4 regions of the Ensifer sp. EB106-03-01-XG145 genome follow, and region 3 is predicted to be linked to each of the others. Evidence: riboswitches for the same ligand, from Rfam matches in the RefSeq annotation. Region 3 holds a riboswitch; each other region holds the start of a gene.
What was found. Region 3 has a riboswitch for cobalamin ahead of cobU (bifunctional adenosylcobinamide kinase/adenosylcobinamide-phosphate guanylyltransferase). Riboswitches for the same ligand answer to the same signal wherever they lie in the genome.

Region 1 (7,516 bases), on a different contig from region 3:
TGACCAGCGACCTCAACGATCCCAGAAGCTATGCCAACACGCTGCGCGATGAGCGCTACGTCAAGCTGGTAAAGGCATTCAACTTCAATCCGGACGGCACGCTCGGCGCACCAAAGTTGGCGCAGAGCGAAGCCGACATCATGAATACGGCCAAGGCCTATGTGATCGCCAAGTCCCGGTTCGGCACGGATGAAGAGAAGAAGGTCGCCAAGGTCAAGGCGCAGGAGGAAGCCAAGTACTACACGGCCGAGATCGAGAAGATCGAGACGCTCGACGCCTTCCTGGCGAACCGGCGGCTGGTCGATTTCGTGCTCGTCGGGTCCGGCATCGATCCGGGAACGGTCAAGACCGAATACCTCAAGGACATGTTCACGTCCAACCTGGACGATCCCAAGAGCTTCATCAATACCGATCCGAACGGGCTGAAGTACCGCGGGATCGTCGCCTCCTTCAACTTCGACACAGACGGCAAGATCGTCCGGGGCGAGGCCGGCCAGATCCAGACCCGGCGCGGATTGATCACCACGGTCGACCTCTATCTCAATCAGTCGCTCGAGGAGTCCGAAGGCGCCGACAACGGCGGCGTTCGCCTGGCGCTCTATTTCAAGCGCAAGGCCCCGGAGATCAACACGGCTTACGACATCCTGGCCGAGACCGCCCTGTTCCAGGTTATCAAGACGGCCTACAGCATGCCGGAGGGGCTGCAGAACGCCAAGATCGAGGCGCAGGCCGCCTATATCGAGCGCGTCGTCAACATCAAGGATCTGCAGGATCCCGGGAAGCTCGAGAAGCTCCTGCAGCGGTTCACGGCACTTTATGACGTCGAAAACAACACGGACGTATCACCGGGGCTGGCGATCCTCAGCGGTAGCGGCGGAGGCGGCGTCAGCGCCGAGACGCTCCTGTCTCTCTCGCAGTTGCGCGCAGGCGGTCGCTGAGTCAGGTTGCGTAAAGTGCAGCGAGCCCTTTGCGGCAGGTGCTTAAGCCTGCCGCAGAAGACTGCCCGCTTCACCGGTCGGCGCGCAGCACCTTGTCAGGGTTCATGATGCCCGCCGGATCGAAGGCGTGCTTGATCCGTTGCATCAGCTCGATCTCGATCGGTGCGCGGATTTCTGCGAGCTCGTCGCGCTTCAGCTGGCCTATGCCGTGTTCGGCCGAGATCGAGCCGTTATATCTCAGAACGATACCGTGCACGATCGCGTTGATCTCGCGCCAGCGATCGAGGAAGGCCTGCTTGTCGGCGCCGACCGGCTGCGAAATGTTGTAGTGGATGTTGCCGTCGCCCATGTGGCCGAAAGAGCAGATGCGCGCGCCTGGGATCGCCTTCATGACGGCGGCGTCCGCCTCCTTCATAAAGGCAGGAATGCTGGAAACGGGCACTGAGACGTCGTGCTTGATCGAGCCGCCCTCGGGTTTCTGCGCCGGCGACATGCTTTCGCGCATATGCCACAGCGCCTTGCCTTGCGTCTCGTTGGCGGCGATCACGGCGTTTTCGACGAGACCGGCGGCAAAGCCCTGTTCCAGGAGGTCGTTGACCATGCGCTCGGCGCTTTCGGCCGAATCCGAGGTCGAGATGTCGATCAGCGCGTACCAAGGATGGACGGTGTCCATCGGGTCGCGAACGCCGGGAATATGTTTCGTCGTGAATTCGACGCCGAGGCGCGGCATCAGCTCGAAGCCGGTCAGCGCCGGCCCGCAAAGGCTGGCGGCCTTTTCGAAGAGAGCGAGCGCATGCTCCACACTGCCGACACCGGCGAAGGCTACCTGATGTCCAAGCGGTTTCGGGAATAGCTTGAGCACCGCGCCGGTGATGACGCCGAGCGTGCCCTCGGCGCCGATGAAGAGGTCGCGCAGGTCGTAGCCGGTATTGTCCTTCTTCAGCCGGCGCAGCCCGTCCCAAATTTCGCCGGTTGGCAACACGACCTCGAGGCCGAGGCAGAGCTGGCGCATGTTGCCATAGGCGAGCACCGCCGTGCCGCCGGCATTGGTGGAGAGATTGCCGCCGATACGCGCGGAGCCTTCCGATCCGAGCGACAGCGGGAACAGGCGATTGTGATCGTCCGCTGCCTTCTGGATGTCGGCGAGAATGCATCCGGCGTCCGCGACGATCACGTTGCCGACCGGATCCACGTCGCGAATCCGGTTCAGCCGTTCGAGCGAAAGCACGATGTCCGCTTTGCCTTCCCGCGGGATCTGTCCGGCCACGTGGCCGGTGTTGCCGCCCTGCGGTACGATCGCGGTGCGGGTCGCGCTGGCGAGTTTCATGATGCGAGAGACTTCGTCGACCGAACCGGGGCGAAGCACCATCGGCGTCGTGCCGCGAAAGAGCCCGCGGGATTCGACGAGATAGCGCGCCTTGTCCGCTTCGGCGGTGAGCGCATTGGCGCTGCCGACGATCTCGACGAAGGAGGCGATGAGTTCAGGAGAGGGAAGGGTCGTCATGAGTCTGCCTTCGCACTGCGCTTGAGCGCGCTATCGGATCGGTCGATCTGAAGACACGATCCTCGGTTCCTATCGGCTGCGATCATAACCGCAATCGCGGCCGTCCGGTGAGGGCGGGGTGCGGAGGAGAAGCCGCACGCGATCTCACCCTCGCGGCGCCGCCGCACGCTGCAGCCGGTCGATGATCGCTTCTCCCAATCCTTCCGAAGGGATCGGCCCGAAGGCGATCGTCGCAGCGCCGCTGGCGTCGGCCCGCTTCATGTAGTCGAAGAGATTGGCTGCCGCTTCGTGAAGATTTCCGGTCGGGCTGAGATCGAGAACGATGGCCGCCTGTTCCTCGCCGGCGATCCGGCCGCCGCCGTAGCGGATCAAGGCCTCGCCCGCACGCACATCGGCAACATCGAGCCTGACGGCCGCGCCGGGCGCGTAGTGGGAGGCCAGCATGCCCGGCGCCTCGATCGTTGCTCCCGCCGTTTCCGGTCGGATCACCGGACGATCGAGCAGGCGCTCGATTTCTGCGGCATCGAGGCCGCCGGGGCGGAGCAGCCGGATCTCGTCGCCATCGACCTTGATGATCGTGGACTCCAAGCCGATTTCGGCCGGGCCTGCGTCGAGGATCAGTTTCAGCTTTTCGCCGAGATCCGCATCGACATGGACCGCACTGGTCGGGCTGATCTTGCCCGAGGTGTTGGCGCTGGGCGCTGCGAGCGGCCGCCCGAAGCGGGCGATCACCCGGCGCGAAAAGCCGTCGGGCATGCGGATGCCAAGCGTGTCGAGGCCGGCCGAGGCCAGCGCATGCACGCTGCTATCGGGCCGCTGCGGCAAGATCAGCGTCAGGGGTCCGGGCCAGAAGGTTTCCGCCAGGCGTCGGGAAATCGGGTCGAAGCGCACATGGGCCTCGGCCATCGCCATGTCGGAGACATGCGAGATCAGCGGATTGAAGCGCGGCCGGCCCTTCATCTCGTAGATGCGGCTGATCGCATCGGGATTGGTGGCGTCGGCGGCAAGGCCATAGACGGTTTCGGTGGGAATCGCGACCGGTTCGCCTTCGGCAAGAACGGCGCAGGCGCGTTCGATCGCGCGGTCCGGTTCCCTGCCTGTGTCGATGATCTCTGCCATGCCGTTTCCTTTCCGACGCTTCCTTAACGGACGTGCCGGGAAAACAGAACGATTTTTTTGGGGGCGTTCGGTTGCTGCCTCAGAGACTGCGGATAATGCGGCGCAGCGCGGAGTCCCGGGCACCCAGCATCAGCACGTTCTTGAGAGCAACCTTGGGGTCGTCCGTGCGGAAGAGGAGCCCGTTGTCGCGGACGTTGCGGTTGATGACCATCTGTCCGTCTTCGGCGTTCGGCTCGATCGCGACCGCGAAATACATGCGGGAATAGCCGCTCTGGATACGGTCGAAGAAATGCGTCTCATCACCAAGGTCGCTGAAGAAATTGGCGAAGTAGAACGACCAGTTGATGTCCTTGGAAGGCGTGACCGCCGTCCGCGCCGCCGTCACATGGCAATAGCCGAGATGCGGCTTGCCGACGAGCGTGCGGTGAAAAATCAGCTTGGGAAACTGGATCGAGGCATGAAAGCCGTTGATCCGCTTGTGCGTCGTGTCACCGGCGGTCGCGAGCTTCTTGCCGGTCCTGTCCGCGACTTCTTCGTAGCTCAGATACCGTCGCTCGCTCGGCAGCCATTGCCGGCGGTTGATCCTGCCGGTGCGCAGAAACTCGGTGTGCACGGCCGTCTTCGGCATGACCGCCGGCGGCTTCTCGGCCGCAGCGTCGTAATATCTGAACTTTGCCATGATCGTCAGTGCGCCGTCTGCCTGCCGGACATCTTCGTCCGCCGGCAAGCCTAGTGGCTTATGGTTAATGAAGGATTTCCTTTCGTTCGCGGAAGATGCCCCTGCACATTCATGGGAATGTCGCAAACGGGCGAAGCCTTCCTGTGTCTGCGTCATGTCAGTCACAAAAGCCGGCATCTGCCCAATTTTTGATCTATCTATATGTTTATAAAGTGAAAAATTCTCGCATCCGTTTCCAAAAGGCGGTTTCGATCGTGTCGTCATTCTGGAATTGAATGTCGCTATCCGGCGCCTGCCGAGGCGCCTTCCGCGCTTACATATCCTTACTCAAGGTGTCGTCTTCCAAAGGGGAAGGCGGAGAATTGGGAAGCCGGTCAAATCCCGGCGCTGCCCCCGCAACGGTGGTGGAGCGAAAGCCTCGGCAAAAGGCCACTGGACGGTTTTCCGTCCGGGAAGGCGCCGGGCTGGTCCTTCGAAGGACGGCTCCTGAGCCCGGAAACCAGCCTTGACAGACATAACCGTAACGGGTTGCGGCGGGCAGCCGGATCGGAGCCTAAAACGCATGGGCGTGCGCCCATGCGGGTTCCTGTCCTGCCTCTCCGAAACATGGCGCATGAGGACAGGACATGGATACCAAGACCGATATGCTTCGCAAGCTGAAGGGCCGGCGTGACGGCTACAGCCTCGATCGGGCCTTCTACATCGACCCCGACTATTACCGGCAGGACCTGGAAAACATCTGGTATCGGGATTGGCTGTTCATCGGCCACGATTGCGAAATCCCGCGGGCCGGCAACTATTTCACCGTCCAGGTCGGCGACTATCCGGTCGTCATCACCCGCGATCGCCAGGGCACGATCCGCGCGCTCCACAACTCCTGCCGCCACCGCGGCTCCCGCGTCTGCACGCAGCACAAGGGCTCTTCGGCAAAGCTCGTCTGTCCCTATCATCAATGGACCTACGAGCTCGACGGCTCGCTGCTCTTCGCACGCCAGATGGGCGAAGACTTCGACAAGGCAGCCCACAGCCTGAAGCAGATCCATTGCGAAACGGTCGGCGGCTACATCTTCATCAACCTGTCGGAGACGCCGGCGGATTTCGCCGCCTTCCGCGAGCTGGCATTCCCCTACCTCGCGCCGCACCGGCTGGGAGAGACCAAGGTCGCCTTCGAAAGCACCATCATCGAAAAGGGCAACTGGAAGCTCGTCTGGGAGAACAACCGCGAGTGCTACCACTGCGCCGCCAATCACCCCGAACTCTGCCGGACCTATCCGGAAGCGCCGACCGCGACCGGGGTGCAGGGCGCCAAGGACGATCCGGTGATTGCCGCCCATTGGGCGAAGTGCGAGGCCGAGGGCCTGCCGAGCGAGTTCCGGATGTCGCCGACCGGCCAGTTCCGCGCCGCGCGCATGCCGCTGGTCGATAATGCCGAAAGCTACACCATGTCGGGTGCGCCCGCCGTAAAAAGGGCGCTGTCGGCCGATGTCAGGCAGAAGCAGATCGGCACGCTCCTGATGTTCCATTACCCCACGACCTGGAACCACGTGCTTTCGGATCACGCCATCACCTTCCGCGTGTTGCCGCTGGGGCCGGAACTCACGCAGGTGACAACGAAGTGGCTGGTCCACAAGGACGCGGTCGAAGGTGTCGACTACACGCTCGAGGATCTGACTCATGTCTGGACCGAGACCAACGACCAGGATCGCCAGATCGTCGAGGAAAATGCCTTCGGCATCCGCTCGCCGGCCTATGAGCCCGGTCCGTATTCGCCGGAGCACGAGGGTGGCGTGATGCAGTTCGTCGAATGGTACTGCAAGTTCATGGAGCAGCGCCTGCAGGGCGATGCGGCTCCGCTCTCAAAGGTCGCCTGACATGCAGATGGCGTCCTCCTTCCATCATTTCGACGAACTGCATGTCTGGATCGACCGGCAGCAGATGCTCGAATGCACATCGGCGGTTGTCGAAACCGCCGATGTCATGACCTTCACCTTCCGTGCGGAGAAGCCCGCCTGGTTTCGTTATCTGCCCGGCCAGTTCGTCACCCTCGAATTGCCGGTCGCCGACGAACCGGTCATGCGCACCTACACCCTGTCGTCGACGCCATCGCGACCGCTGTCAATTGCCGTCACGGTGAAGGCGCAGGCCGACAGCGTCGGCACCCGCTGGATGTTCGATCACCTGAAGCCGGGCATGAAGCTCCGGGCTTTTGGACCGCTCGGAGATTTCAGCTTCGTCCGTCATCCCGGCGAAAAGTACCTGTTTATCTCCGCCGGATCCGGCATCACCCCGATGATGTCGATGACGCGCTGGATGGCCGACTGCGTGCCGGAGACCGATGTCACCTTCATCTCCTGTGCTCGCCGGCCGGACGACCTTCTGTTTCGCTCGGAGCTCGAGGTTCTGGCGACACAGATGTCCGGGCTGAACCTCGGCTTCATCGTCGAGGGGCACGAGGCGCGTCACGGCTGGCATGGCCTGCGCGGCCGCATCGACGGTGCCAAGCTACCGTTGCTCGCTCCCGACTTCCAGGAGCGCACGGTGTTCTGCTGCGGTCCGGAACCGTTCATGCGCGGTGTGCGCGAGATGCTGAAGGCAGCCGGCTTCGACATGGCCCGCTATCACGAGGAGAGCTTCCAGCCGGCGGCAGCACCTGCCGCGGAAGAGATCGCCGTGCGCGCCGGTGCCGGCGATGATGGTGAGGTTCAGGCGGCCAAGGTCGCCTTCACCATGAGCGGCAAGGAGGTCGAGGCGAAACCCGGCCAAACGATCCTGCAGACGGCGCGTGCCAATGGTGTGAGGATCGGCGCTGCCTGCGAGGGCGGTATCTGCGGCACCTGCCGGGTGATGAAGGTCGCGGGCGAGGTCGAGATGAACCACAATGGCGGTATTCTCGATGACGAGATCGACGAGGGCTACATCCTCGCCTGCTGCTCGCGGCCGCTGGGAGATGTCCAGATCGAAGCCTGAAGGATCAGGGCGTGTTGCAGGGCGCAGGCTTGATTGCAACGCGCCGTAGCGTGTCGGCATTGGCAACTGCGCTGCCACAACCGCCCTGTGCCGCGTCATCGGCGGCGACCGCCACCTGTAGGGCGCGCTCGTGGCGAGCGAAGTCGATCGAGCCTGTCACCAACATGTCGACGCCGCTGCCGGCGCCGCTCGTGGCACCGGCACGGCTGACAAGCAGCGGCTCGCTAAGCGTTGCGGTCGCCCGTGCGACCGCGTGCATGCCCGTCCCTTGCTCGGCTTGAGCGACGAGGGCGAGCGGCAATGGCTTTT
Region 2 (7,516 bases), on a different contig from region 3:
GAATAGGAGCGCGCGTGCACCGCTTCCATGAAGGAGATGTTGGAAAGCACCGCCTCCTCGTGCGGAGTGATGGCATCCTCCATCAGCTTGACGGCGCCGACGCCGTTCTGGATCGTGTCGAGCAGCGTGAGGCCGGTGAAGACGCGGATGGTGAGCTTCTGCTCCTCCGGCTTCAGGGTCGCCCAGGAGGGGATGTCGTTGGAGAGCGGCACCTTCTCCGGCAGCCAGAAATTGCCGGTAAGCCGGTTCCAGACCTCCAGATCCTTGTCGTCCTCGATGCGGTTCCAGTTGATGGCGCGGATGCGGCTCGCTGGCTTGTTGTGCATGTTCATTTCGTTGTCCTCTCGGGCGTGGACGCCCCTCATCCGCCTGCCGGCACCTTCTCCCCGCTTGCGGGGAGAAGGCATATGCCGCGCCATCTCGCATAATCTGGGCCGTCAGTGTGGCAGGTACCCTCTCCCCGCAGGCGGGGAGAGGGTTAGGGTGAGGGGCACTTAATGGGAACGCGGCGCTACAACGCGCAGGAAACGCAGCCCTGGACCTGCGTGCCCTCAAGCGCCATCTGGCGAAGGCGGATGTAGTAGATGGTCTTGATGCCCTTCTTCCAGGCGTGGATTTGCGCGCGGTTGATGTCGCGCGTCGTCGCCGTGTCGCGGAAGAACAGGGTCAGCGACAGGCCCTGATCGACATGCTGGGTCGCAGCCGCATAGGTGTCGATGATCTTCTCCGGCCCGATCTCGTAGGCGTCCTGGTAATATTCGAGGTTGTCGTTGGTCATGAAGGCGGCCGGATAGTAGACGCGGCCAATCTTGCCTTCCTTGCGGATCTCGATCTTCGAGACGATCGGGTGGATAGAGGAGGTCGAGTGGTTGATGTAGGAGATCGAGCCCGTCGGCGGCACCGCCTGGAGGTTCTGGTTGTAGAGACCACCTTGCATGACCGCCTGCTTCAGTTCCAGCCAGTCTTCCTGCGTCGGGATGGAAATGCCGGCCGCTTCGAACAGGGCCTTTACCTTTTCGGTCGCTGGCAACCATTTGGCCCCGGTGTATTTGTCGAAATATTCGCCGGACGCATATTTCGAGTTCTCGAAGCCCTTGAAGGTCACGCCCTTCTCGACCGCCAGCCGGTTGGATGCGCGGATGGCGTGATAGGTCACCGTGTAGAAATAGATGTTGGTGAAATCGATGCCTTCCTCGGAGCCGTAGAAGACGCGCTCGCGGGCGAGGTAGCCGTGCAGGTTCATCTGGCCAAGGCCGATCGCATGGCTGTCGTCATTGCCCTTCTCGATCGAAGGCACGGAAGAGATGTGGCTCATTTCGGAGACGGCGGTGAGCGCGCGGATCGAGGTCTCGATCGTCTGGCCGAAATCCGGACTGTCCATCGCCGCGGCAATGTTCAGCGAGCCTAGATTACAAGAGATATCCTTGCCCATCTTTGCGTAGGAGAGGTCGTCGTTGAATTCGCTCGCCTCGCTCACCTGCAGGATTTCCGAGCAGAGGTTGCTCATGGTGATGCGCCCGGCGATCGGGTTCGCCCGGTTCACCGTGTCCTCGAACATGATGTAGGGGTATCCGCTCTCGAACTGGATTTCGGCAATGATCTGGAAGAAATCGCGCGCCTTGATCTTCCGCTTGCGGATACGAGCATCCTCGACCATCTCGCGGTACTTCTCCGTCACCGAAATTTCGGTCAGCGGCACGCCGTAGACGCGCTCCACGTCATAGGGCGAGAACAGATACATGTCCTCGTTGTTGCGGGCGAGCTCGAAGGTGATGTCCGGGATGACGACGCCGAGCGACAGCGTCTTGATACGGATCTTCTCGTCGGCATTTTCCCGCTTGGTATCGAGGAAGCGCATGATATCCGGGTGGTGGGCATGCAGATAGACAGCACCTGCTCCCTGGCGGGCGCCAAGCTGGTTGGCATAGGAGAAGCTGTCTTCCAAGAGCTTCATCACCGGGATGATGCCGGAGGACTGGTTTTCGATCTGCTTGATCGGTGCGCCCATCTCTCTGATGTTGGTGAGCGACAGCGCCACGCCGCCGCCGCGCTTGGAGAGCTGCAACGCGGAATTAATCGCGCGGCCGATGCTTTCCATATTGTCCTCGACCCTAAGCAAGAAGCAGGAGACGAGCTCGCCGCGTTGCTTTTTGCCGGCATTGAGGAAGGTCGGCGTCGCCGGCTGGAAACGGCCGGAAATGATCTCGTCGACGAGATCGCGGGCAAGCTGTTCGTTCCCGCGCGCCAGCGTCATCGCCACCATACAGACGCGGTCTTCGTAGCGCTCCAGGTAGCGCTTTCCGTCAAAGGTCTTCAGCGTATAGGACGTGTAGTATTTGAACGCGCCGAGGAAAGTCGGGAAGCGGAACTTCTTCCCGTAAGCGTGGTCGTAGAGGTCGCGGACGAAGTTGAAGGAATACTGATCCAGCACCTGCTGTTCGTAGTAGCCCTCGGTCACCAGATAATCGAGCTTCTCCCTGAGGTTATGGAAGAAGACGGTGTTCTGGTTGACGTGCTGGAGGAAGTACTGCTTCGCCGCCAGCCGGTCCTTGTCGAGCTGGATGCGCCCCTCTTCATCATAGAGGTTCAGCATCGCGTTCAGCGCATGATAGTCGAGCGCTGCTTCCGTCGCCTTCAGGGGGCGTTCGAGTGTTGAGACGTCCAAAATCGTTCCATCCCGTTTCTGACATTGGCGACGTCCTCCTCGGTTCCGAGCAGCTCGAACCGGTAGAGGTAGGGCACCCGGCACTTGGCCGCGATGACGTCGCCGGCGATCCCGTAGGTCGCGCCGAAATTGCTGTTGCCCGCAGCAATCACGCCGCGGATGTGAGAGCGGTTGCCCGCATCGTTGAGGAAGCGGATCACCTGTTTCGGCACGGCGCCCCGGCCGTCGTCGCCGCAATAGGTGGGCACGACCAACACGAAGGGCTCGGAAACCGTAAGTGAAGCCTTACTTTCCTTGAGCGGTATGCGCGCTGCGCGAAGGCCGAGCTTTTCGACGAAGCGATGGGTGTTTTCCGAGCGGCTGGAAAAATAGACGATCAGGCCCACCGCCTGTCTCCTCTAGGAAAGCGCGCTGATCTTGTCGGGGCGAAAACCCGCCCAGTGTTCGGGGCCGGCGACGACGACGGGAAGCTGCATGTAGCCGAGGCCCTTGACCGTTTCGAGCGCGTCTTGGTCGATGGAGATATCAATGATCTCGTAGTTGACGCCCTGGCGATCGAGCGCCCGGTAGGTCGCGGTGCATTGGACGCAGGCGGGCTTGCTGTAGACGGTAACGTTCATTTCTTCCTCGTTTGGTCGGCTGGATGAGAGCATGAGAAGGCGCACGGACACGCAACCGCGATCCGGCGAAATGCAGGGCTGTCATGGCTGTGGCTCGCTCGGATCTGGACGCCCGGGCATGCCTCTTCGTCAGTTGCGCGGGAAACCGCGCCTCTTGATTGGCGAGCGATAGAATTTCAATGACGCGGACATGACTTCACCCCGAAGCTTTCGACAGGCTGCCGGGGAGATGTCGAGACGATCAGGCAGGCTCATCCTGCCGCACGCAACTCAACCTCTCCGGACACCCCGCCCGTGGACGTTTGTTGCTCGAGGCAGGTCTCCTGGCTCACGGGTCTCAGCTTCCATCCCGACCTTCCCGAGGCCTCATGCCTCAGTGGTCCAATTCCGGACAGTCGCTCGCCGTCTACAGTTGCGGGGGCAGCTACGGCATAGCCTGGCGAAAACTCGCCGACGCACCGTATTCCCGTCTTAGCTCTCAATCCCTGCGAATCGAGAGAACCTCGAACACTAGATATAGTAGTTCATCGCAAATCTGCGTCAATAGGTTCGAGGTGCCTGAAGCCGGGGAGAGAAGGTGATTTCTTTCGCCGTGTGGATAACAAGGAGTAAACCGCGGGATGCGGCGAAACCTGTGGGTGGAGAGCTTCTCGGCTTCGAGCCCGGCGCTTGCTCCGTTGCCGATCACTTGCGAAGAGGCTCCGGCACGCCGCTTTCAGAAACGCCACGCCGGATCGCTCTCGAATTCGGTCCGCGGGCTGGCAGGTGGCAGATCACGACAACTGCGCTGTCTCTTGCCTCTGCGTTCCGTCAATCGCAGAGCGACATGCTTACGTCTTTGTTTTCTCCGGGCTGGGCTCGAGGCGAAGCCCTTGCCATTTGCGGCGCGTCGCCGCAATCCCGCTCCGGCGAGGGCGGTGACTTGCGCGGATTGCCGTCCGTCGGCCAATGCCACGGATCGGCACCATCGTCGATGCGCGCCCGGACGGTCTCGTGATCCCGCGTGAGGCCGATATCCTTCAGCTGGAATTCGCTGAACGTATCGATGGCGATGGTCGGGTTGAGTGCGTTGCCGGCCCAGTTCAGGGCATGAAGGATCGTTGATCGCACTGCGCTAAGCATTGCTATCCTCTTTGTTTTTGCTGTTGTGTTCGCGAAAAAAAGTGAGGATTTTTGCTGCTTCGCGCAAAGCGATTTCTCGCATGCAGGCATAAAGAATGCTTATCTCAGAACCATGAGCAAGATTCCTCCCATGAGTGCCGTGCGCGCCTTCGAAGCGGCCGCCAGACATCTGAGCTTCACCCGCGCCGCCGACGAGCTCGGCATGACGCAGGCGGCGGTCAGCTACCAGATCCGGATCTTGGAGGAGCGCATCGGCACGCCGCTCTTCGTTCGTCTTCCGCGCGAGGTGAGGCTGACGGCGGCCGGGCGGCAACTGGCGCCGAAGGTGACCGAGGCGATCGATCTTCTCGGGGCTGCGTTTTCCGAGATCGCCGACATGACCGAGCACCACCTGCACATTTCCGTGCTACCGACCGTCGTCTCGAGCTGGCTCGGTCAGCGGCTCGCCTCGTTTCAGACGGCCCATCCGAACATCAGCATCCGGGTGCACATGTCGACCGAACTGATCGACTTCAAGCGTGATGCGATCGACCTCGTGGTGCGCAGCGGCAACGGCGACTGGCCCGGCAACGACGTGTTTCCGCTCTTCCCTATCGATTACATGCCGGTCTGCACACCGTCTTTCATGGAGAAACACCAGCTCAAGCATCCCTCGGACGTTCTGCGCGTACGGCGCTTCGGTAACGCCAGCTGGTGGCGGCGATGGATGATCGAAACCGGCGTGGAACCACCGGCGAGCAACGGCACCGAACTGATCTTCGACGTTCAGGCGATGGACGTCGCCACGACACTTGCGGATCACGGCATTGCCATCGCCGTCTCGACCTTCCTGCTGGAGGAACTCAGAAACGGCAAACTCATCCGGCCGTTTGACCATGTGGTGCAGGACGGCCGGGCCTATTGGCTGGTCTACCCGCAGAGCCACCGGCGGCAAAAGAAGATCCAGGCCTTTCGCGAGTGGATCATTGCCGAGGCCGATGCATCGAATGCGCTGCTGGCGACCGTCGTGGGCGATTCCAGGTCGGCATCACCTCAAGCCGGGGTCGGAGCGAGCGCGCTCATGAAACCTGAATAGGGCTTGCTGAGCGGCGACGCATAGGCCCCGCGCTTACTGGTCATAAGTCCCTGTGACACGAGTGCTTCCGCCTGTTTGACCGCGGCCGAAACGCCGTCGATGACAGGGACGTCATAGTCCGCTTGGAGCGCACGGGCGAGATCGGCCATGCCGGCGCAGCCGAGCACGATCGCTTCTGCGCCATCCTGATTGAGCGCCAGCTCGATCTCGCGCCGGAGTTTGGCGAGCGCGTCTGATGCCTTGTCCTCCAGTTCGAGCACCGGGATGTTGGCGGCGCGGACCCTTGCCCGGTCGCCCATGCCGTAATGCCGGACGAGATTCTCGATCAGCACCCGTGACCGTTCGAGCGTGGTGACGACGGTGAAACGTTGCGCCAGCATGGCAGCGGTCGCGACGGCGGATTCGCAGAGCCCCACCACCGGTATGCGGGCGAGCGCACGGGCCGCCTCGAGGCCGGTGTCGTCGAAGCAGGCGATGACCGCGGCATCGGCGCCTGCGGCCTCGCCGTCGCGGATTTCGGCGAGCAGGCCCGGCAGGGCGACGGCGCCGTCATAATGCCCCTCGATCGAGGCCGGTCCCGATCTGGAGGTGCGCGCGAGAATTTCCGTGGCAGGGTTGGCGACAGTCCGAGCGGCCGCGGCTGCCTTGGCCGTCATCGACGCGGTGGTGTTGGGATTGATGATCAGGATGCGCATCTAGCCTAGCTCAGCTTTGCCTGGCGGCGTCGCAAGGTCAGAATGACTGCGAGCGCGACGAGGATGATGGTGAAGGAGAAGAGGGTGGTGACCGTGCCGAGCGCATAGAGCACCGGCGTCGTCACATTCGTAGTCATGCCGTAGATCTCGAGTGGCAGAGTGTTGTAGCTGCCCGAAGTCATCAGCGTGCGGGCGAATTCGTCGTAGGAGAGCGTGAAGCCGAAGAGGCCGACGCCGATCAGGCTTGGCGCGATCATCGGCAGGAGAACGTGCTGGAAGGTCTGCCAGGACGTCGCCCCGAGATCGCGCGCCGCTTCTTCGTAGGCCGGTGAGAACCGGTTGAAGACCGCAAACATGATGAGCACGCCGAAAGGCAGTGTCCAGGTGAGATGCGCGCCGAAGCCGGAGGAGTACCAGGCGGGCTTCAGGCCGAACTGCTGGAAGACGACGCCGATGCCGAGCGAGATGATGATCGACGGCACGACGAGACTTGCGACGGTGAGATAGAAGAGCGCGGTTGCGCCGCGGAAGCGTCGGCGGAAGGCAAGGCCTGCAAGCAGGGCGACCACGACGTTGACCGCCATTACCATCAGGCCGAGCGTAAAGGAGCGCCGGAATGAGGCGCCGAAGTCGCCGACCGCCTGCCGTTCGAACAGGTTGTAGAACCAGTGCAGCGATAGGCCGTTCAGCGGAAAGGTCAGGCCGCCGTCCGGTCCCTGGAAGGACAGGATCAGCACGGCCGACAGCGGGCCGTAGAGAAACAGCACGAACAGCGTGAAGAAGATTGCGAGCAGGTAGAATTCCTTGCCGCGTCTCTCGTGGTTCATGTCAAAGCTCCTTGCGGATGTCGACGACGCGCAGGATCGCGGCGACCATCAAGAGCACGACGATCAGAAGCACCACGGCATTGGCGGCCGCTGCCGGATATTGCAGCAGCGACATCTGGTTCTTCATCATCAGCGCGACGGAGGCGCTCTGGCCGCCGGACATGACCTGCACCGTTGAGAAATCTGCCATGACGAGCGTGACGACGAAGATCGAGCCGATCGCGATGCCCGGCTTGGCGAGCGGCAGGATGACGTTCCAGAGGATCTGGCCGCCGGAAGCGCCGCAGTCGCGCGCCGCCTCGATCAGCGAGCGATCGATCCGCATCAGCGTATTGAAGATCGGCGTGACCATGAACAGCGTGTTGAGATGCACCATGGCAAGCACCACGGCAAAGTCGGAGTAGAGCAGCCACTCGATCGGCTGTGGGATCAGGCCAAGCTCGATCAGGGTCGAATTGACAAGGCCGTTGCGGCCGAGCACCGGGATCCAGGAAATCATGCGGATGATGTTC
Region 3 (7,516 bases):
GGATCGTTCACGATGAACGGATAGACATGCGGCAGCGGCCCGAAGATCGCCTCGGGATAACAGGTCTCGGACAGCGCCAAGGCCTTGCCCGGCAGCCATTCGAGATTGCCGTGCTTGCCCATATGCACGATGGCCTGCGCGCCGAACTGATGGCGCAGGAAGGCATAGAAGGCGAGATAGCCATGCGGCGGCACCAGGTCCGGCGAGTGGTAGCTTTCCTTCGGATCGATGTTGTAGCCGCGCGCCGGCTGGATGCCGACGATGACATCGCCGAAGCGGGCGAGCGGCAGCGCGAAGCCGCCGTCTTGGAAGAACGGATCGGCCTCGGGCGCGCCCCAACGGCCGCCAACTTCATCCTGAATCTGTTTCGGAAGCGAATCAAAGAAGGCGTTGTAATCGCTGAGCGAAATTGTTTCTCTAATTTCACGATCACGGCCTGCCGCATTGGTCGGCCCGGCCATCAGGTAACGCATCAGCGCGTCGCCATCCTCCGGGACGTCGCCCACCGCATAGCCTTCTGCCGTCATGGCACGCAGCACTTCGACGGTGCCGGCCGGTGTGTCGAGACCGACGCCATTGCCGAGGCGCCCGTCGCGGTTCGGATAATTGGCCATGACGATGGCGATCCGCCGGTCGGCGGGTTCGGTGCGACGCAACTTCGCCCAGTTGACGGCAAGGCTGGCGGCAAAACGCACCCGATCTTCGAGCGGCTCATGCCCGACAATGTTAGCCTCGACTTTCGCATCGTAGATCGACGCCGCCTTGAACGAGACGGCGCGCGCAAGGATGCGGCCATCGACCTCCGGTAGCGCCACGTTCATCGCCAGATCGCGCGCCATCAGCCCCTGCGGCGATGTCTCCCATTGCTGCCGTGATGAGCCGGAGAAGATCACCTGCAGCACCGGCGCGCCGGTTGATTCCAGCACCGTCGGCTGCCGGTCGGCACCGGGCGAGGAAACGGCAAAACCGGTGGCGTTCATCACCACATCGGGTGCGGCCTCGGAAAAAATCGCCTGCAGCGTGCCGACGGACACGGCATCCTTGAGGCTCGACACGAACACCGGCAGTACCCGAACCCCTTGCGCCGCCAGCGCATCGATCAGCGCCTCCACCGGCCGTGTCTCGCCACTCTGGACCAGCGCGCGGTAGAAGCAGATGGCGATGGTGGGATTTGCGCATGCGGGGGCTCCAGCCCCCACAACACTCAACCAATCCGAAACCCCGATCACGCCCCGCCCCGGCCACCAGATGCCGGCTTTCAGCAAAGGCTTGGCCGGCTGCGGTTTCTCGGCGCCTGAAACCAGCGCCTCGGCATAGTCGAGGAACAGGCCGGCATTGTCGGCGCCGCCTTCGGTGAAATAGGCCCAGAGCCGCTGGCGGTCATCGGCCTCAACCGTAGAAAACGGTTCAAGGCCCGGGTCCGGCTTGTCGTCGCCCGGCAGCACCGCGATCTGGAAACGGTGAGTGACGGCCGCCGCATGCAAGGCTTCGAGCAGATAGCGGAAATAGCTGGCGCCACCGAGCGGCCGGACGACGATCAGCTTCGCATGACGTGCCGTGCGCTCGACATAGGTGTCGACCGACATCGGGTGCATCAGGCTCATCAGGCTGGCAATGCGCAGACTCAGGCCTCCGTCGCGCCGGCCGTGGGCCGCAGCGATCGAGGAAAGCTCGGTGTCGGCGGCCGACAGGAAGAGGATATCGGCCGGCGTTTGCCCAAGGTCGATCGCCTCGTTGCCGTCGGCGATCGTTCCTTTCTGGGCGAGAAGCAGATGCATGATCTTGTCCGTTCGGGCAATTCCGAACGGAAACGCGTGAAGCGGCTTCCGTCCGGAATTGCGTTATTTCAATGCGTTAGATCATTTCATTCAATGAACGATCAGACGAGCGCAGCAATCGCAGCGCGCACCGCCGCCTCGTCCATGTCGTGCAGGCCGATGACGACGAGGCGCGTGCCGCGCTTTTCGCCGGCCGCCCAGGCCCGGTCGTAATACTGGTCGATGCGGGCACCGACGGCCTGGATCAGCAGGCGCATCGGCTTGCCGGGCACATCGGCAAAACCCTTGAGGCGCAGCACGTCGTGCTCGGCGATGACGCCCTTGAGGCGATCGATGAAGGCGGCCGGATCGGCGATGGCGCCGAGCTCGACGACGAAGCTGTCGAACTCGTCATGGTCGTGCTCCTCGCCCGTTTCATGCTCCATCTCGTGGTGCGACTTGCGGTTGGCGATATCGCTTTCGGTGCCGACGCCGAGGCCGAGCAGGATGGCGGCGGCCACTTCGCCGTTCTTTGCCTCGATCATGGTCGGCTTGCGGCTGGTGCGCGAGGAAACCTCGTCGCGCACGGCCTTGAGGCCGGACGCGTCGATCAGATCGGTCTTGTTGAGCACGATGAGGTCGGCAGCGGTCAGCTGATCCTCGAACAGTTCCTCGATCGGGCTTTCATGGTCGAGATTGTCGTCCTCGACGCGCAGCGCATCGACCTTGTCATGGTCGTCGGCAAAGCGGCCGGCGGCAACAGCAGCGCTGTCGACCACGGTGACGACGCCATCGACGGTGACTTCGCTGCGGATGTCCGGCCAGTTGAAGGCGGCGATCAGCGGCTGCGGCAGCGCCAGGCCCGAGGTCTCGATGATGATATGGTCCGGGCGGTTTTCGCGCTCGAGCAGCTTGGTCATGGTCGGGATGAAATCATCGGCAACGGTGCAGCAGATGCAGCCATTGGTAAGTTCGATGATGTCGTCCTCGGTGCAGGCCTCCGCGCCGCAGCCCTTCAAGACGTCGCCGTCGACGCCGAGATCGCCGAACTCGTTGATGATCAGCGCGATGCGCTTGCCGTCGGCGTTCTGCAGCAGATTGCGGATCATCGTCGTCTTGCCGGCGCCGAGGAAGCCGGTGATGACGGTCGCCGGGATCTTGCCGTGGCTGGTTCTCGCAGTGGTCATTATTCACCCTTCATTTTCAGCGGCAAACCGGCCGCGACAAAGTAAACTTCAGCGGATTTCTCCGCAACGATCTGGTGAAGCCGGCCGGCATGGTCGCGAAACTCGCGGGCCATGCGGTTCTCGGGCACGATGCCGAGGCCGACCTCGTTGGAAACGAAAACGAGGCGCGTCCGCGCCTGCGGCAGGAAGGCGGCGAGCGCTGCGAACTCCGCCTCGATGTCGCGCTCCTCAAGCATGAGATTGGTGACCCACAGCGTCAGGCAGTCGATCAAAACGACATGGGTGGGGTCGTCGATGCGCCGCAGAATGCCGACGAGATCGACCGGCTCCTCGTGCGTCGTCCAGCCTTCGCCGCGGCGCGTCCTGTGATGATCGATGCGCGCGCGCATTTCGTCGTCCCAGGCGCGGCCAGTGGCGACATAATGTTTGGCGAGACCGGACGCTTCGACGAGCTTCTCGGAAAAGCTGGACTTGCCGGAGCGGGCGCCGCCGAGGACCAGGACCGGTCCGGCGCTGGGATTGCTCATCGCGACCGCGCCAAGGTCAGCGGCAGATGGCAACAGCCGTTCGACGCGCCGGCGGCGCGTTCGGGAAAGTATCTGAGAGCCAAAACAACCTCCGTGATGGCGTTGGAGACGACACGTCTCCTCGGGCGGAATGCCCATGTCGGGTGGCAGGTCTCCTGGCTCACGGCGTCACGGGCCCCACATCGCCTCGCCCCGAATGGACGAGGTTCCGATGTCAGGACCCGAGCGGCCCGCCTCACCTTCCCGGCGCTTTCCAGTGCCACAGCGAACCTTTGCGCGTCGTCTCCGACGCATGGGTGCTGTGGGCGACATCATGAAAGGCGGACGATTCGTAGAAGAAGAGGCGTCCAACCCGGCTGATCACGATGCCACGCCAGTGGCTTTTCCGGCTCGATTCCGCACTGCCTCGATTGCCCCATGCAACCGGCTGGCAGCTCTGAATTTGAGCCCGATGGCGAACCCTGACCGTTCTACAGTCGCGGGGTCGGCTGCGATAAGGATGCCCGGTTTGGGTCCATCCGTCACATTCCCAATTATTCCCCCCGATCGCCACGACAAGGGGGAACCATCCAACATCCGATGATTAGGAAGCGGGCGCCGCAAAGTCAATCGACGCTTGCGACACCTCCCCGGCCGACTTGCGTCGCGCGACGATTTGTCGAGCGCGAAGCCGCACCGGACATGAGGCGAATGGCAGATCGCGAACGAACATATTTTAGCAATTACAGATGTTGCGTTAAACTGCAGCGCCGCGCGTCCTATGGACGTGCAAAGGTCGCTGAACCATCCCGCAACCGACCCGAGGGGCTTCGTTTATCCGGTAGGCACATGGAACGCAGGCTCGCCGCCGTGATGATTGCCGACGTTTGCGGCTATGGGCTGCTTACCCAGGCCGACGAGGAGGGTACCTGCGCCCGCTTTCAGGCCGACCTGCACGAACTATTCGAACAAAGCATCGAGACGCATCGCGGCCGGCTGATCAAGACCATGGGCGACGGCCTGCTGGTCGAGTTCCACAGCGTCGTCGAGGCGGTCCGATGTGCGGTCGAGGTGCAGCGCGCCAAATCTGAAAGTCGCGGCGTGGACGCGGGGCGGCTGCAATTCCGCATCGGCATCAATCTTGGCGACGTGATCGTCGAGGGCGACGACATCCACGGCGATGGTGTCATCATCGCCGAGCGCCTGCAGAGCCTGGCCGAACCGGGCGGCATCGTCATCTCCGGCACCGCCTACGACCAGGTCGAGAAGCACCTCGATGTCGGTTTCGTCTTTCTCGGCGAGCAGCGCCTGAAACACGTCGAAAAACCGGTTCGGACCTACCGTCTCTGGCTGGACGAAGCCCACGCCGGCAAGCCGAAGGCCAGGGCGCACCGTGGAAGACGCTGGGTCGCCCTGGCAGCGGCATCTGCCCTGGCATTCACAGCCGCCGCCGGCGCCGCCTGGTGGCGCCCGTGGCAGCCGCCTGCCGACATCCGTCCGGCTCAGGCTGTGGACTTCAGCCAAGCAGACAAGCCCTCGATCGCCGTGCTTCCGTTTGCCAATGTCAGCGATGACCCCAAGCAGGAGTTTTTCGCCAATGGCATGACCGACGGCCTCGTCACCGAACTGGCCCAGATCTCCGGCCTGTTCGTCATCGCGCGCAACTCGACGTTCACCTACAAGGGGAGATCGGTGACAGCCAGGCAGGTGTCGGAAGAACTCGGTGTGAGATATGTGCTTGAAGGCAGCGTCCAGCGTGCCGGAGAGCAACTTCGCATCAATGCGCAGCTCATAGATTCCCTGGATGGCGGTCACGTCTGGGCCGGAAAGTTCGACGGATCGCTCACCGACGCCTTTGCGCTGCAGGACGAAGTGATGCGCGGCATTGCCGAAGCGCTTGCGTTGCGGCTGGATCCTGACCAGCAGATGGCCTTCGGGCGCAAGGAAACGACCGTGCCGGCGGCCTTCGATGCGTTCCTGCGCGGCTGGGAGCACCACCGGCGCACCACGCCCGAAGACTTCGCGAAGGCACTGCCCTATTTCGACCAGGCGATTGCGCTCGATCCCGCCTATGGACGTGCCTATGCCGCCGCAGCCATGGTCTATGCGCGCATTTATCTGTGGCGCTGGCACTATCAGCTGGGCATCACGCGCTTCGAGGCGCGAGCCAAGGCGCGGCAGTTTCTGCGGATGGCGCAGAAACATAAGACGGCACTCGCCTATCAGGCAGCGGCCCTCCTTGCCGAAGTGGACTGGCGGCATGCCGACGCGCTCGCAGACCTCAAGGAAGCGATCGCGCTGGAACCCGGCGACTCCTGGAGCTACGCATTGACGGCCTTCGTGCTGACATCCGCCGGTCGGCCGGCGGAGGCCCTGCCCCATATCCGCACGGCGATCCGCCTCGATCCGCACTCCCCGTCCTTCTTCCTGTACGTCCTCGGCCTGACGCAGTTCAGCCTGGAGGATTTCGAAGCAGCAGCAGCGGCGGCGAGAAGCAGCATCGCGCTCAACCCCCAGGATGACGGTCCTTTCCTTCTCCTTGCCTCTGCCGCCGGACATCTCGGTCACCGCGCGGAGGCTGAGGCGGCAGTCGCCCGCTACGACGCGCTTCGCATCAGCCGTGGCGGAACGCCCGTCTGCATTTCAGAGCGCCCGCCGCTGGACCTGGCGCAGCCGCATGCCAGCGAGAAGCTCTATCAGGGACTGCGCCTGGCGGGCGTGCCTGAGACCCTGATGAACACCGACGTCAGCATTCGCGACAGGCTGCCAGCCGATGAGCTCCGTTCGTTGTTCTTCGGGCACCGGTTGCGTGGACGCATGCTGGATTCGGGCGAGGAACATGAAGCTGTCGTTTCGCCCGAGGGCATCGCCACCTTGACGGGAGACTGGGCTTCGCTCGGCGCCGGCAGGATGAGCAACGTCGAGGTCCGGTTCGAGAAGGACGAGGTTTGTTTCCTGTGGCTGAAAACGACGAACCTTTGTGGGGTGGTCTCGCGGAACCCCGGAGGACTGAGCGCCCGGGAAAACGAGTTCATCTGGTACCATGGCGACAGAGCCTTCACCTTCTCGCAGGTGCGCTAGCCATGGCAGAAGCGACGCAGGCGCCAAACCGGTTGCGGCCCTAGTGCGTCACCCGCTGCAGCACGCTGAACTGGAAGGCCTGGGTCGAATTCCACGGGGTCGTGTGCTGGTGCTTGACATGCTCGACAAGCCGGAAGGACGGTCCGATCACTTCGGCGAGTGCCGCCGGATCGTAGCGCACCACCGGTAGGCCACTGCAGCGCTCCGGACCATCGGGCGCGAAGGTGGCGATAACCGCGTACCCGCCAGGCGCGACGGCCGCCGTCAGGCGCTCGATATAGGCAGCCCGGTCGTCCGGATCGGTCAGGAAATGAAAGGCGGCGCGGTCGTGCCAGATGTCGTAGGTCCGATCCGGCCGCCACGCGGTCACATCGGCCGCAACCCAGTGGACCGCGTCGGCCCGCAGCCCGAGCCTTGCCCTGGCGGCATCGAGCGCCGCCGGCGACAGATCGAGCACCGTCACTGATTTCATGCCCTCGTCGAGCAGCGCGTCCACCAGCCGCGAGGCGCCGCCGCCGACATCGATCAGCGACGCGGTGGCGATCGTCACGTGCCTGCGGATGAGATCGAGCGAAACGGCGGGCGCATCTTCGAACCAGCTGACCCCCGCTTCGCCTTTCGATTGATAGGCTTTGTCCCAATGGGCTCGTCTGGTTTCGTCCTGCATTGCAACACCTGTCTCCGAGCGCGCGGCCGTAGTTGAGCGCTCCTTTCTTCCCAGTGAATTCTACAGCGGAACGGTGGAAGATGCTGGGGTTTGAGGCTGGTCCCTTCTGTCGCCCGGATCCCGACGATCTCCGCTGACGCCCCCTTCTTCGGCTATCTGCCAAGCAGCCCGTCCAGCCAGCGCCGGTCGAGTACCGCCTCCAGCTCGCCGGCGACATCGTCAAGCGCCGCGTCCACCGACTGGCGGTAGTTGCTCGCCCCGCCTTCGATGCCGAAACTCTGCAAAAGTGCTGTGCGATAGGCGTCGCTCGTGAACAGC
Region 4 (7,516 bases), on a different contig from region 3:
CGGCAATGCCGAGGCGCGGCGGGCGGTGCTTGCCGAAATCTGTGAGGCGCTGGCGACCGGCCCGGGTGTGGCGGTCTTCAAGCGCGCCTTTGCCGATACCACCGCGGTGGATGTCGCGAGCACCGTCTTCGACGAGATCATCGAGGAACAGCATCGCACCAGCAGCGGCGGCGGCGATCATTTTGCCAAGCCCGGCGCCAATGATCGCATCTGGAACTCGCTGGAAAAGCACTGCCTGAAGGCGCCGGAAAATTTTGCAGCCTATTATGGCAATGCCATCATCGCGCTTGTCAGCGAAGCTTGGCTCGGGCCGAATTACCAGATGACGGCGCAGGTGAACCGCGTCAATCCGGGCGGCGCGGCACAATCGGCGCACCGGGACTACCATCTCGGCTTCCAGACCGCCGCGGTGATCGAGCGCTATCCGGCGCATGTTCACAAGCTTTCGCCGGTGCTGACCCTGCAAGGGGCGGTCGCCCATTGCGACATGCCGCTTGAAAGCGGGCCGACGCTGTTCCTGCCCTATAGCCAAACCTATGTGCCGGGTTATCTGGCGCTCAATCGGCCGGAGTTCCGGGCCTATTTCGACGAGCACCATGTCCAGCTCCCGCTCGAAAAGGGCGATGTCGTCTTCTTCAATCCGGCGCTCTTCCACGCCGCCGGCAACAACCGCTCCACCGACATCCGCCGCGTGGCGAACCTGCTGCAGGTGTCCTCGGCCTTTGGCCGGGCGATGGAAACGGTCGATCGGCTGACGATGAGCGCGACGCTCTACCCGGCCTTGAAGGCGTTGCTGGCGAAGGGCAAGCTGACCGATGCGGAAGCGGCCAATGCCATCGCGTCCTGCGCCGAGGGCTATTCCTTCCCAACCAATCTCGACCGCGACCCGCCGCTTGGCGGGCTGGCGCCGAAGACCCAGGCGCAGTTGATGCGCGAGGCACTGACCGCAGGAACGAGCGAGCAGGATTTTCAGGCCGCACTCGACGCGCAGGCGAAGCGCAAGCTGAGCTGACGGTCCGACAGCACATCCGACAGGCTCCCGGAGCGTTTCGCCCGGGGCCGCACCTGTTTTACACGATCATCCGAGGGAGGAATTTCAATGAGCGGACAAATGGAAGGCAAGATCGCCATCGTCACCGGCGGCACGCAAGGGCTGGGCGCAACGATCGCCGGCCTATTCGCCGAACGCGGTGCGGCAGGCATCGTCATTTGTGGGCGCAACGCCGCAAAGGGAAAGGCGAAGGCCGAAGAAATCGGCAAGGCCAGCGGCGCGAAAGTGGTCTATGTCGAGGCCGATCTTGAAAAGGTTGACGACGCGCGCAAGGTCGTTGCCGCCTGCGATGCGGAGTTCGGCCGGGTCGATGCGCTGGTCAATGCCGCCGCTATCACCGATCGCGGCACGATCCTCGACACGACACCGGAACTGTTCGACCGCATGTTCGCCATCAACGTGCGGGCGCCGTTTTTCCTGATGCAGGAGACGGTGAAGGTGATGCGGCGTGAGCAAACGGAAGGCACCATCGTCAATATCGGGTCGATGTCGGCAATGGCCGGGCAGCCCTTCATTGCGGCCTATTGCTCGTCGAAAGGCGCTCTGGAGACGCTGACCAAGAACACTGCCTATGCGCTTCTGCGCAACCGCATCCGCGTCAACGGCCTGAATATCGGCTGGATGGCTTCCGAAGGCGAGGACCGCATCCAGCGCGAATTTCACGGCGCTGCCGCGGATTGGCTCGAAAAGGCGGCCGCCAGCCAACCCTTCGGCAGGCTCGTCGATCCGGCGGAGGTGGCGCGCGCCTGCGCCTATCTGTCTTCCGCGGAATCCGGGCTGATGACCGGATCGGTGATCTGCTTCGACCAGTCGGTCTGGGGCGGCTATGACGGTTCGCCGCATCCGGTGGCGCCGCTCTAGATCACGATGATTTTGGGTCGGATCGACCCAAAATCATAAACGTGATCGATCCTCAAAAGTTAGAGCGGAATGCGGGCGGAAAACCGCGCGCACTTTTCCTCATCCCGCTCTGACGGGCGCTTGTCTTTCCTTGGCGGCTGTGCCCTTATGACGCCGTCAGGTGCCCGCGCGAGCGGGAGAATCGGGAATCCGGTGTCATTCCGGAACGTGCCCAACGCTGTGACGGGGACGGTCGCCTCTAGAAGTGCCTTGAATTGATTCAAGGCTTTGCCACTGGATCCTCAATCGATCTGGGAAGGTGAGGCGACCGGTTGAACCGAAGTCAGAAGACCGGCCTGGCGAGATAGACCGAACCCCGCGCGGACGGCGGGAGGTTTTCGCATTGTTGGGGATCGAACGATGCTGACTGAACAGAAGGGCGGCCTTGCGGCTGCCGGTGCCTTTTCGCCGGACGAGCGGGAGGCCGTCTACCGCGCCATCGAAACACGCCGCGACGTGCGCGACGAATTCTTGGCCGAGCCTCTTCCCGACGATCTGGTGAAACGCCTGCTTGCCGCGGCGCACAGCGCGCCGTCGGTTGGCTTCATGCAGCCCTGGAATTTCGTACTGGTGCGGGGGGCAGAAACGCGCGAGCGCGTCTGGCAGGCGTTTCACCGCGCCAATGATGAGGCCGCCTTGATGTTCGAGGCAGAGCAGCAGGCCAAATACCGCTCGCTGAAGCTTGAAGGCATTCGCAAGGCACCGCTCAGCATCTGCGTCACCTGCGACCGCACACGCGGCGGCGCCGTCGTTCTCGGGCGGACGCACAATCCGCAGATGGATGTCTATTCGACGGTCTGTGCCGTGCAGAACCTGTGGCTTGCGGCGCGAGCCGAAGGCGTTGGCGTCGGCTGGGTCAGTATCTTTCACGAGGCGGAGATCAAGGCGATCCTCGGCATTCCCGATCATATCGAGATCGTCGCCTGGCTCTGCCTCGGTTATGTCGATCGCCTTTACCAGCAGCCCGAACTGGCGGTGAAGGGATGGCGGCAACGCCTGCCGCTGGAAGAACTGGTGTTTGAGGAAGGCTGGGGGAACTGCAGCGAGAGTTCCTAAAGCCCGTCGCGCAAAAGTGCGCAGCGATCGCGACGCGCTTTAAGGCGGCGCCGGGTTCAGTTCTGGACCGGTTGATAGGCCGGTCCCTTCGGGTGCTTCAGGTCGATCGAGGTTTCTTCCTGCGGCAGGAAGGTCGGACCGACGACGCGCACCTTGCTCTTGGACCGGTCGTAAGGCCTCTCCTCGGCCGGCGCCGTGGCGGTCGTGGTGTCCGCCGGCTTCTTGGTTTCGATCACGACGATGGATGACTGATCGTCGCCGATCTTGGTGCCGGTCGTTTTCGGTGAGGTTGCGGCAGTCTGCGGTATCTGGCAGCCGCACATGCCGGGCTTGCTGATGCCGCGTGTGCGATAGGCGAACGCATTGGGCATTTCGGTATAGGGTAACCCGGTCACGGCCGAGACCATCTGTTCGCTCTCTTCCGTGTTGATATCGTGGAAGTAGAGTTCGGTTTCGGCGCCAGGACAGCGCGCCCGGCAGGCCTGTTCGTCCCGCGGGAAGTCGGCCGGCGTCGCATCCGAGGAGATCGGGAAGAAAGCGCCGTCGCAGGTGCGCACGCACATGGTCCTGAGTGTTCCGCGATAGTAGCCATCCTGCGGCGCATAGCCGTCTTCGCCATGCCCGAGCATCGGCCCGTAGGCGTCGTCAGGTGGCAGGTCGGCAATGATGTTGCGGTGCGTTTCGGGCTCTTCGGGCTCGACGCTCGCGAATTCTTCGCTGTCGCTGTAGCAGCCGTTGATTTCAAGCGCGGCAAGGATACGGCGGCGACTGTCTTCGCTGCCGCCGGCGACGATCTGCTCGCGCTCCGACTTCAGCATGCGCAGATTGTCTTCCATCTCGGCTATGAGGCTGTCGAGCTCCCCGCAGCTGTCGGGGTCGCCGCCATCGAAGGTGACGACGCTGCCGCCACCGCAGCCCGCGCGGCGGCGGTCGTTCTTCGCCCGGCGCAGCTCGATATTCTGTCGTGAGATGGCGCTGGCATAGTCCCGGGCATCCGCAGTGGTGGCGACCATGTCGGGCAGTTGCGCAAGCCGGGTATTCAGCCGGTCGCACACGGTCGATGCCAGCGAAGGATCGGCACCGACCAGGGCCAGCGGCACAAGCACCACAGCGACGTGTTTCAAGCGCGGGAACACGGGCGAAGTCTCTTCCTGATGCCGCATGATGCCGGCCTTCTGATATGGGCGGCTGCCAGCGGCAATTCCTGTTTCACCTCCATCATAGAGCTTGTCGGTGATCGTGCAACGACAAGCGGCGGTTTGCGTTAACGGCTCCGGCCGGCGATGGCATTCAAGCGGCGCGGGCGGTTTCGAGCGACATCGGGCGTTCGAGAACGGTGCCTTCGATGGCGGCAATGGCCTTCATGCGCTGAAGCAGGTCGTTAGTCACTTCCCAGGCGACGGCAACGGCGAAGACCGAGCCGATGCGATGGGGTTCGGCAATGCGCTCGCCCGGGCATCCCATGCGGCGGAACATGCGCTCCAGGAACACGTCGGTGACCGTGACGATGTGGCTGATGCCGGAGGCGAGACCGAGTTCGCCGACACCGCACATCAACTCGGCGGCGGCGATCGTCACCTGATTGGAGGCGCGGTCCTGCGAAATCTCGGGCTCGATGCAGAAGCGGCTCGATTCCCACACCGAGGCGCTGCGGATTTCCGGATTGTCGCCGAGCAGGATCGGGAAGGTATCGTCCAGCATGTTGGGGCCGAGCGTCGGCAGCAGCCTCAGCGAGCCACGCAGCCGGCCGTCGGGAGCGTAGGATAGCACGTAGAGCGGGTTCGCCGTGTCGTAGTTGTCGATTTCCCATGCGCCGTCCGTCTGAACGTCCCACTTCAGGAAGTCGTGGAAGACGCGCTTGCGCAGCCGGAACATGTCGTCGACGGCCTGCGGGTGCTGTGCTCGGGTCTTTCCGTTCAGGATCCTGATCATCTTTTTCTCCATCCTTGTCTTGGGATGGGCGGATGCTGTCAGGCTGGCGGCGGTCGCGTAACTGTCGGTAGTGACAGTTTAAATCAGCGATATTTCCCACTAGATTTCGAGGGGTTTTGGGAGGGCATTGGCGCGAGCTGCGTCAAACGGTGGGGATCAGCGCATGGCGGACGGCCTGGGCGACCGCTTGCGTGTTGGAGACGACATTCAGCTTGCGCCTCGCATTGGTCATGAAGAAGCGCACAGTGCGTTCGGAAATGCCGAGGATAGTGGCGATTTCCCAATAGCTCTTGCCGGCGGCGGCCCAGGTCAAAACCTCGGTTTCGCGACCGGTGAGGCGCATGTCACGCGCCGAAAGGCCGCCGGCCATTGCGCCATGTTCCAGCATGGCCGCATGGAAAAGATTCGCGGCGAGCTGGAAATCGCGCAGATGTTGGCGCCGATAGGCCGTCCATTCGTCGGCCGGCATGTTGACGTTGATTGCCAGCAGCGCCGTCCGACCTGCGGGCGATGGCAGCGGCAAGGCAACGCCCTCGGTGGAAATGCCGATTTCCTGCGCGGCCTGGAACAAAGGCTCGCATTCCGGGAACCGATGTCGCGCCATCGTCCATTCCACCGGGCGCACGCCGCCAAGCGCGAGCTTCAGGATCGGATCGATTCGGTGAAGGCCGCGCGAACGGTAGATCTCGGCGGCATAGGCGCCGAAGGTGTGATGCAGGCGGCAGATCTTGAGCTCGTCCGCATAGGGCTCGGCTTCGAGGTACAGGAGATGGGCAATGCGGAACGTGCGGCGCATCAGCGTAAAGAAATGAGCGGGCTCGACACAGCCCCCGCCTTCCAGGATTTCCAGCATGTCGAGGACAGCCTGCTGCTCAGTCATGCCACAACACCGAATCTCGTCCGAAGCCACAGCATGGTTAGAGGTTCACCTTTTGTCCAGCGCAAACTTACCCGTTTGGTGTGTGGTGCCAATTTTGCAATTTTCGATTGCCGGTTCTTGCGACCGGATCGCGCGAGCGGGCAGCAGAGGATGATTCCGCTGTGATTCTCGGGCGATAGAGCGTCGCGCTCAACAACTGCGCGACGCCTGGATATGGCATTGGGGGCGCCGGTCTGGCGCCTGATAGCTGCGAAGATCGAAGGCGATCTCCGCGGTATCATGTCAGCCCGGATGGCTGGCTTCGACGACCGCGAGGGCCGCCATGTTGACGACACCGCGCGATGTGACCGAAGGCGAAAGGATGTGCGCGGGAAGCGCCGAACCCAGCAGGATCGGACCGACATGCAGGCTGTCGGTCATGGTCTTGACGACGCCGAGCGTGATGTTGGCGGCATCGAGATTGGGGAAGACCAGCAGGTTGGCTTCACCCGGCAGGCTGCTGTCCGGCATGACGCGTTGGCGCAGCGCTTCCGAGATCGCCGCATCGCCGTGCATTTCACCGTCGACTTCGAGGTCAGGCGCGAGTTCGCGCACGAGCTGAAGCGCCTTGCGCATTTTGGTGGCGCTTTCCGAGTCGCGCGAACCGAAGTTCGAATGCGAGACGAGCGCTGCACGCGGCGTGATGCCGAAGCGGCGGATTTCCTGCGCGGCCATGACGGTCGTCTGCGCGATCTCCTCGGCGCTCGGGCAGTAGCTGACATAGGTGTCGGTGAAGAAGGTCGCGCCGCGCTGCGAGATCAGCAGGCTGAGGGCGGAGAAGTCGAGCACGCCTTCGCGCTTGCCGATGATCTGCGAAACGTCGCGCATGTGCCTGGAGTACCGGCCTTCGACGCCGCAGATCAGCGCATCGGCTTCGCCGCGCTTGACCGCAAGCGCACCGATCACCGTCGTGTTGGTGCGCACGATCGTACGGGCCGCCTCCGGGATGACGCCGAGGCGTCCGACGAGGGCGAAATAATCCTCGACATAGTCGCGGTAGCGCGGATCGCCTTCGGGGTTCACCACTTCGAAATCGACATCCGGACGGATGCGCAGGCCGTAACGGCGCAGGCGCGTCTCGATGATCTGCGGACGGCCGATCAGGATCGGTCGGGCCGTGCTTTCTTCCAGCAGCACCTGGGCAGCGCGCAGCACGCGCTCGTCTTCGCCCTCGGCAAAGATCACGCGGTTTTTCTGGGCGTTCTTCGCGGCTGCAAACACCGGCTTCATGATGAAGCCCGAGCGGAATACGAAGCGGTTCAGCTTGTCGAGATAGGCGTCATAATCCTGGATCGGACGGGTGGCGACGCCGCTTTCCTCAGCCGCCTTGGCGACGGCCGGCGCGATCCTGAGGATCAGGCGCTGATCGAACGGCGAGGGGATCAGGTAGTCGGGACCGAAGACCGGGGTTTCGCCGGAATAGGCGCGAGCGGCAACGTCGGACGGCTCCTCGCGGGCAAGGCCGGCGATAGCGCGGACCGCCGCCATCTTCATTTCTTCGTTGATCGTTCTTGCGCCGCAATCGAGCGCGCCGCGGAAGATGTGCGGGAAGCACAGAACGTTGTTGACCTGGTTCGGGAAGTCCGAGCGGCCGGTGCAGATCATCGCGTCCGGACGGGCGGCACGGGCCTCTTCCGGCATGATTTCCGGCGTCGGGT

Region 1: another riboswitch for cobalamin. It lies ahead of AC3WWH_RS04180 (aromatic ring-hydroxylating oxygenase subunit alpha); the one in region 3 lies ahead of cobU (bifunctional adenosylcobinamide kinase/adenosylcobinamide-phosphate guanylyltransferase).
Region 2: another riboswitch for cobalamin. It lies ahead of nrdH (glutaredoxin-like protein NrdH); the one in region 3 lies ahead of cobU (bifunctional adenosylcobinamide kinase/adenosylcobinamide-phosphate guanylyltransferase).
Region 4: another riboswitch for cobalamin. It lies ahead of bluB (5,6-dimethylbenzimidazole synthase); the one in region 3 lies ahead of cobU (bifunctional adenosylcobinamide kinase/adenosylcobinamide-phosphate guanylyltransferase).

The regions. Positions count from the first base shown of each region.
Region 1 covers NZ_JBYTEC010000001.1:861,958-869,473, forward strand. Annotated here, with positions in the region: gene AC3WWH_RS04160 (DUF1217 domain-containing protein) at 1-938, shown strand, start outside; gene AC3WWH_RS04165 (FAD-binding oxidoreductase) at 1,009-2,442, opposite strand; gene AC3WWH_RS04170 (L-threonylcarbamoyladenylate synthase) at 2,587-3,561, opposite strand; gene AC3WWH_RS04175 (DUF6656 family protein) at 3,641-4,240, opposite strand; cobalamin riboswitch at 4,554-4,762, shown strand; gene AC3WWH_RS04180 (aromatic ring-hydroxylating oxygenase subunit alpha) at 4,867-6,111, shown strand; gene AC3WWH_RS04185 (FAD-binding oxidoreductase) at 6,113-7,207, shown strand; gene AC3WWH_RS04190 (glycoside hydrolase family 25 protein) at 7,212-7,516, opposite strand, start outside.
Region 2 covers NZ_JBYTEC010000002.1:307,318-314,833, forward strand. Annotated here, with positions in the region: gene nrdF (class 1b ribonucleoside-diphosphate reductase subunit beta) at 1-332, opposite strand, end outside; gene nrdE (class 1b ribonucleoside-diphosphate reductase subunit alpha) at 512-2,665, opposite strand; gene nrdI (class Ib ribonucleoside-diphosphate reductase assembly flavoprotein NrdI) at 2,635-3,051, opposite strand; gene nrdH (glutaredoxin-like protein NrdH) at 3,064-3,285, opposite strand; cobalamin riboswitch at 3,582-3,806, opposite strand; gene AC3WWH_RS10065 (hypothetical protein) at 4,096-4,407, opposite strand; gene AC3WWH_RS10070 (LysR substrate-binding domain-containing protein) at 4,538-5,482, shown strand; gene AC3WWH_RS10075 (aspartate/glutamate racemase family protein) at 5,440-6,177, opposite strand; gene AC3WWH_RS10080 (ABC transporter permease) at 6,183-7,004, opposite strand; gene AC3WWH_RS10085 (ABC transporter permease) at 7,006-7,516, opposite strand, start outside.
Region 3 covers NZ_JBYTEC010000016.1:76,439-83,954, forward strand. Annotated here, with positions in the region: gene cobN (cobaltochelatase subunit CobN) at 1-1,778, opposite strand, end outside; gene cobW (cobalamin biosynthesis protein CobW) at 1,880-2,944, opposite strand; gene cobU (bifunctional adenosylcobinamide kinase/adenosylcobinamide-phosphate guanylyltransferase) at 2,944-3,471, opposite strand; cobalamin riboswitch at 3,908-4,056, opposite strand; gene AC3WWH_RS27260 (adenylate/guanylate cyclase domain-containing protein) at 4,300-6,531, shown strand; gene AC3WWH_RS27265 (class I SAM-dependent methyltransferase) at 6,572-7,198, opposite strand; gene AC3WWH_RS27270 (cobyric acid synthase) at 7,351-7,516, opposite strand, start outside.
Region 4 covers NZ_JBYTEC010000010.1:82,414-89,929, forward strand. Annotated here, with positions in the region: gene AC3WWH_RS22315 (phytanoyl-CoA dioxygenase family protein) at 1-1,012, shown strand, start outside; gene AC3WWH_RS22320 (SDR family oxidoreductase) at 1,100-1,912, shown strand; cobalamin riboswitch at 2,054-2,265, shown strand; gene bluB (5,6-dimethylbenzimidazole synthase) at 2,312-3,007, shown strand; gene AC3WWH_RS22330 (DUF2865 domain-containing protein) at 3,064-4,170, opposite strand; gene AC3WWH_RS22335 (acyl-homoserine-lactone synthase) at 4,298-4,939, opposite strand; gene AC3WWH_RS22340 (helix-turn-helix transcriptional regulator) at 5,082-5,819, opposite strand; gene AC3WWH_RS22345 (NADP-dependent malic enzyme) at 6,102-7,516, opposite strand, start outside.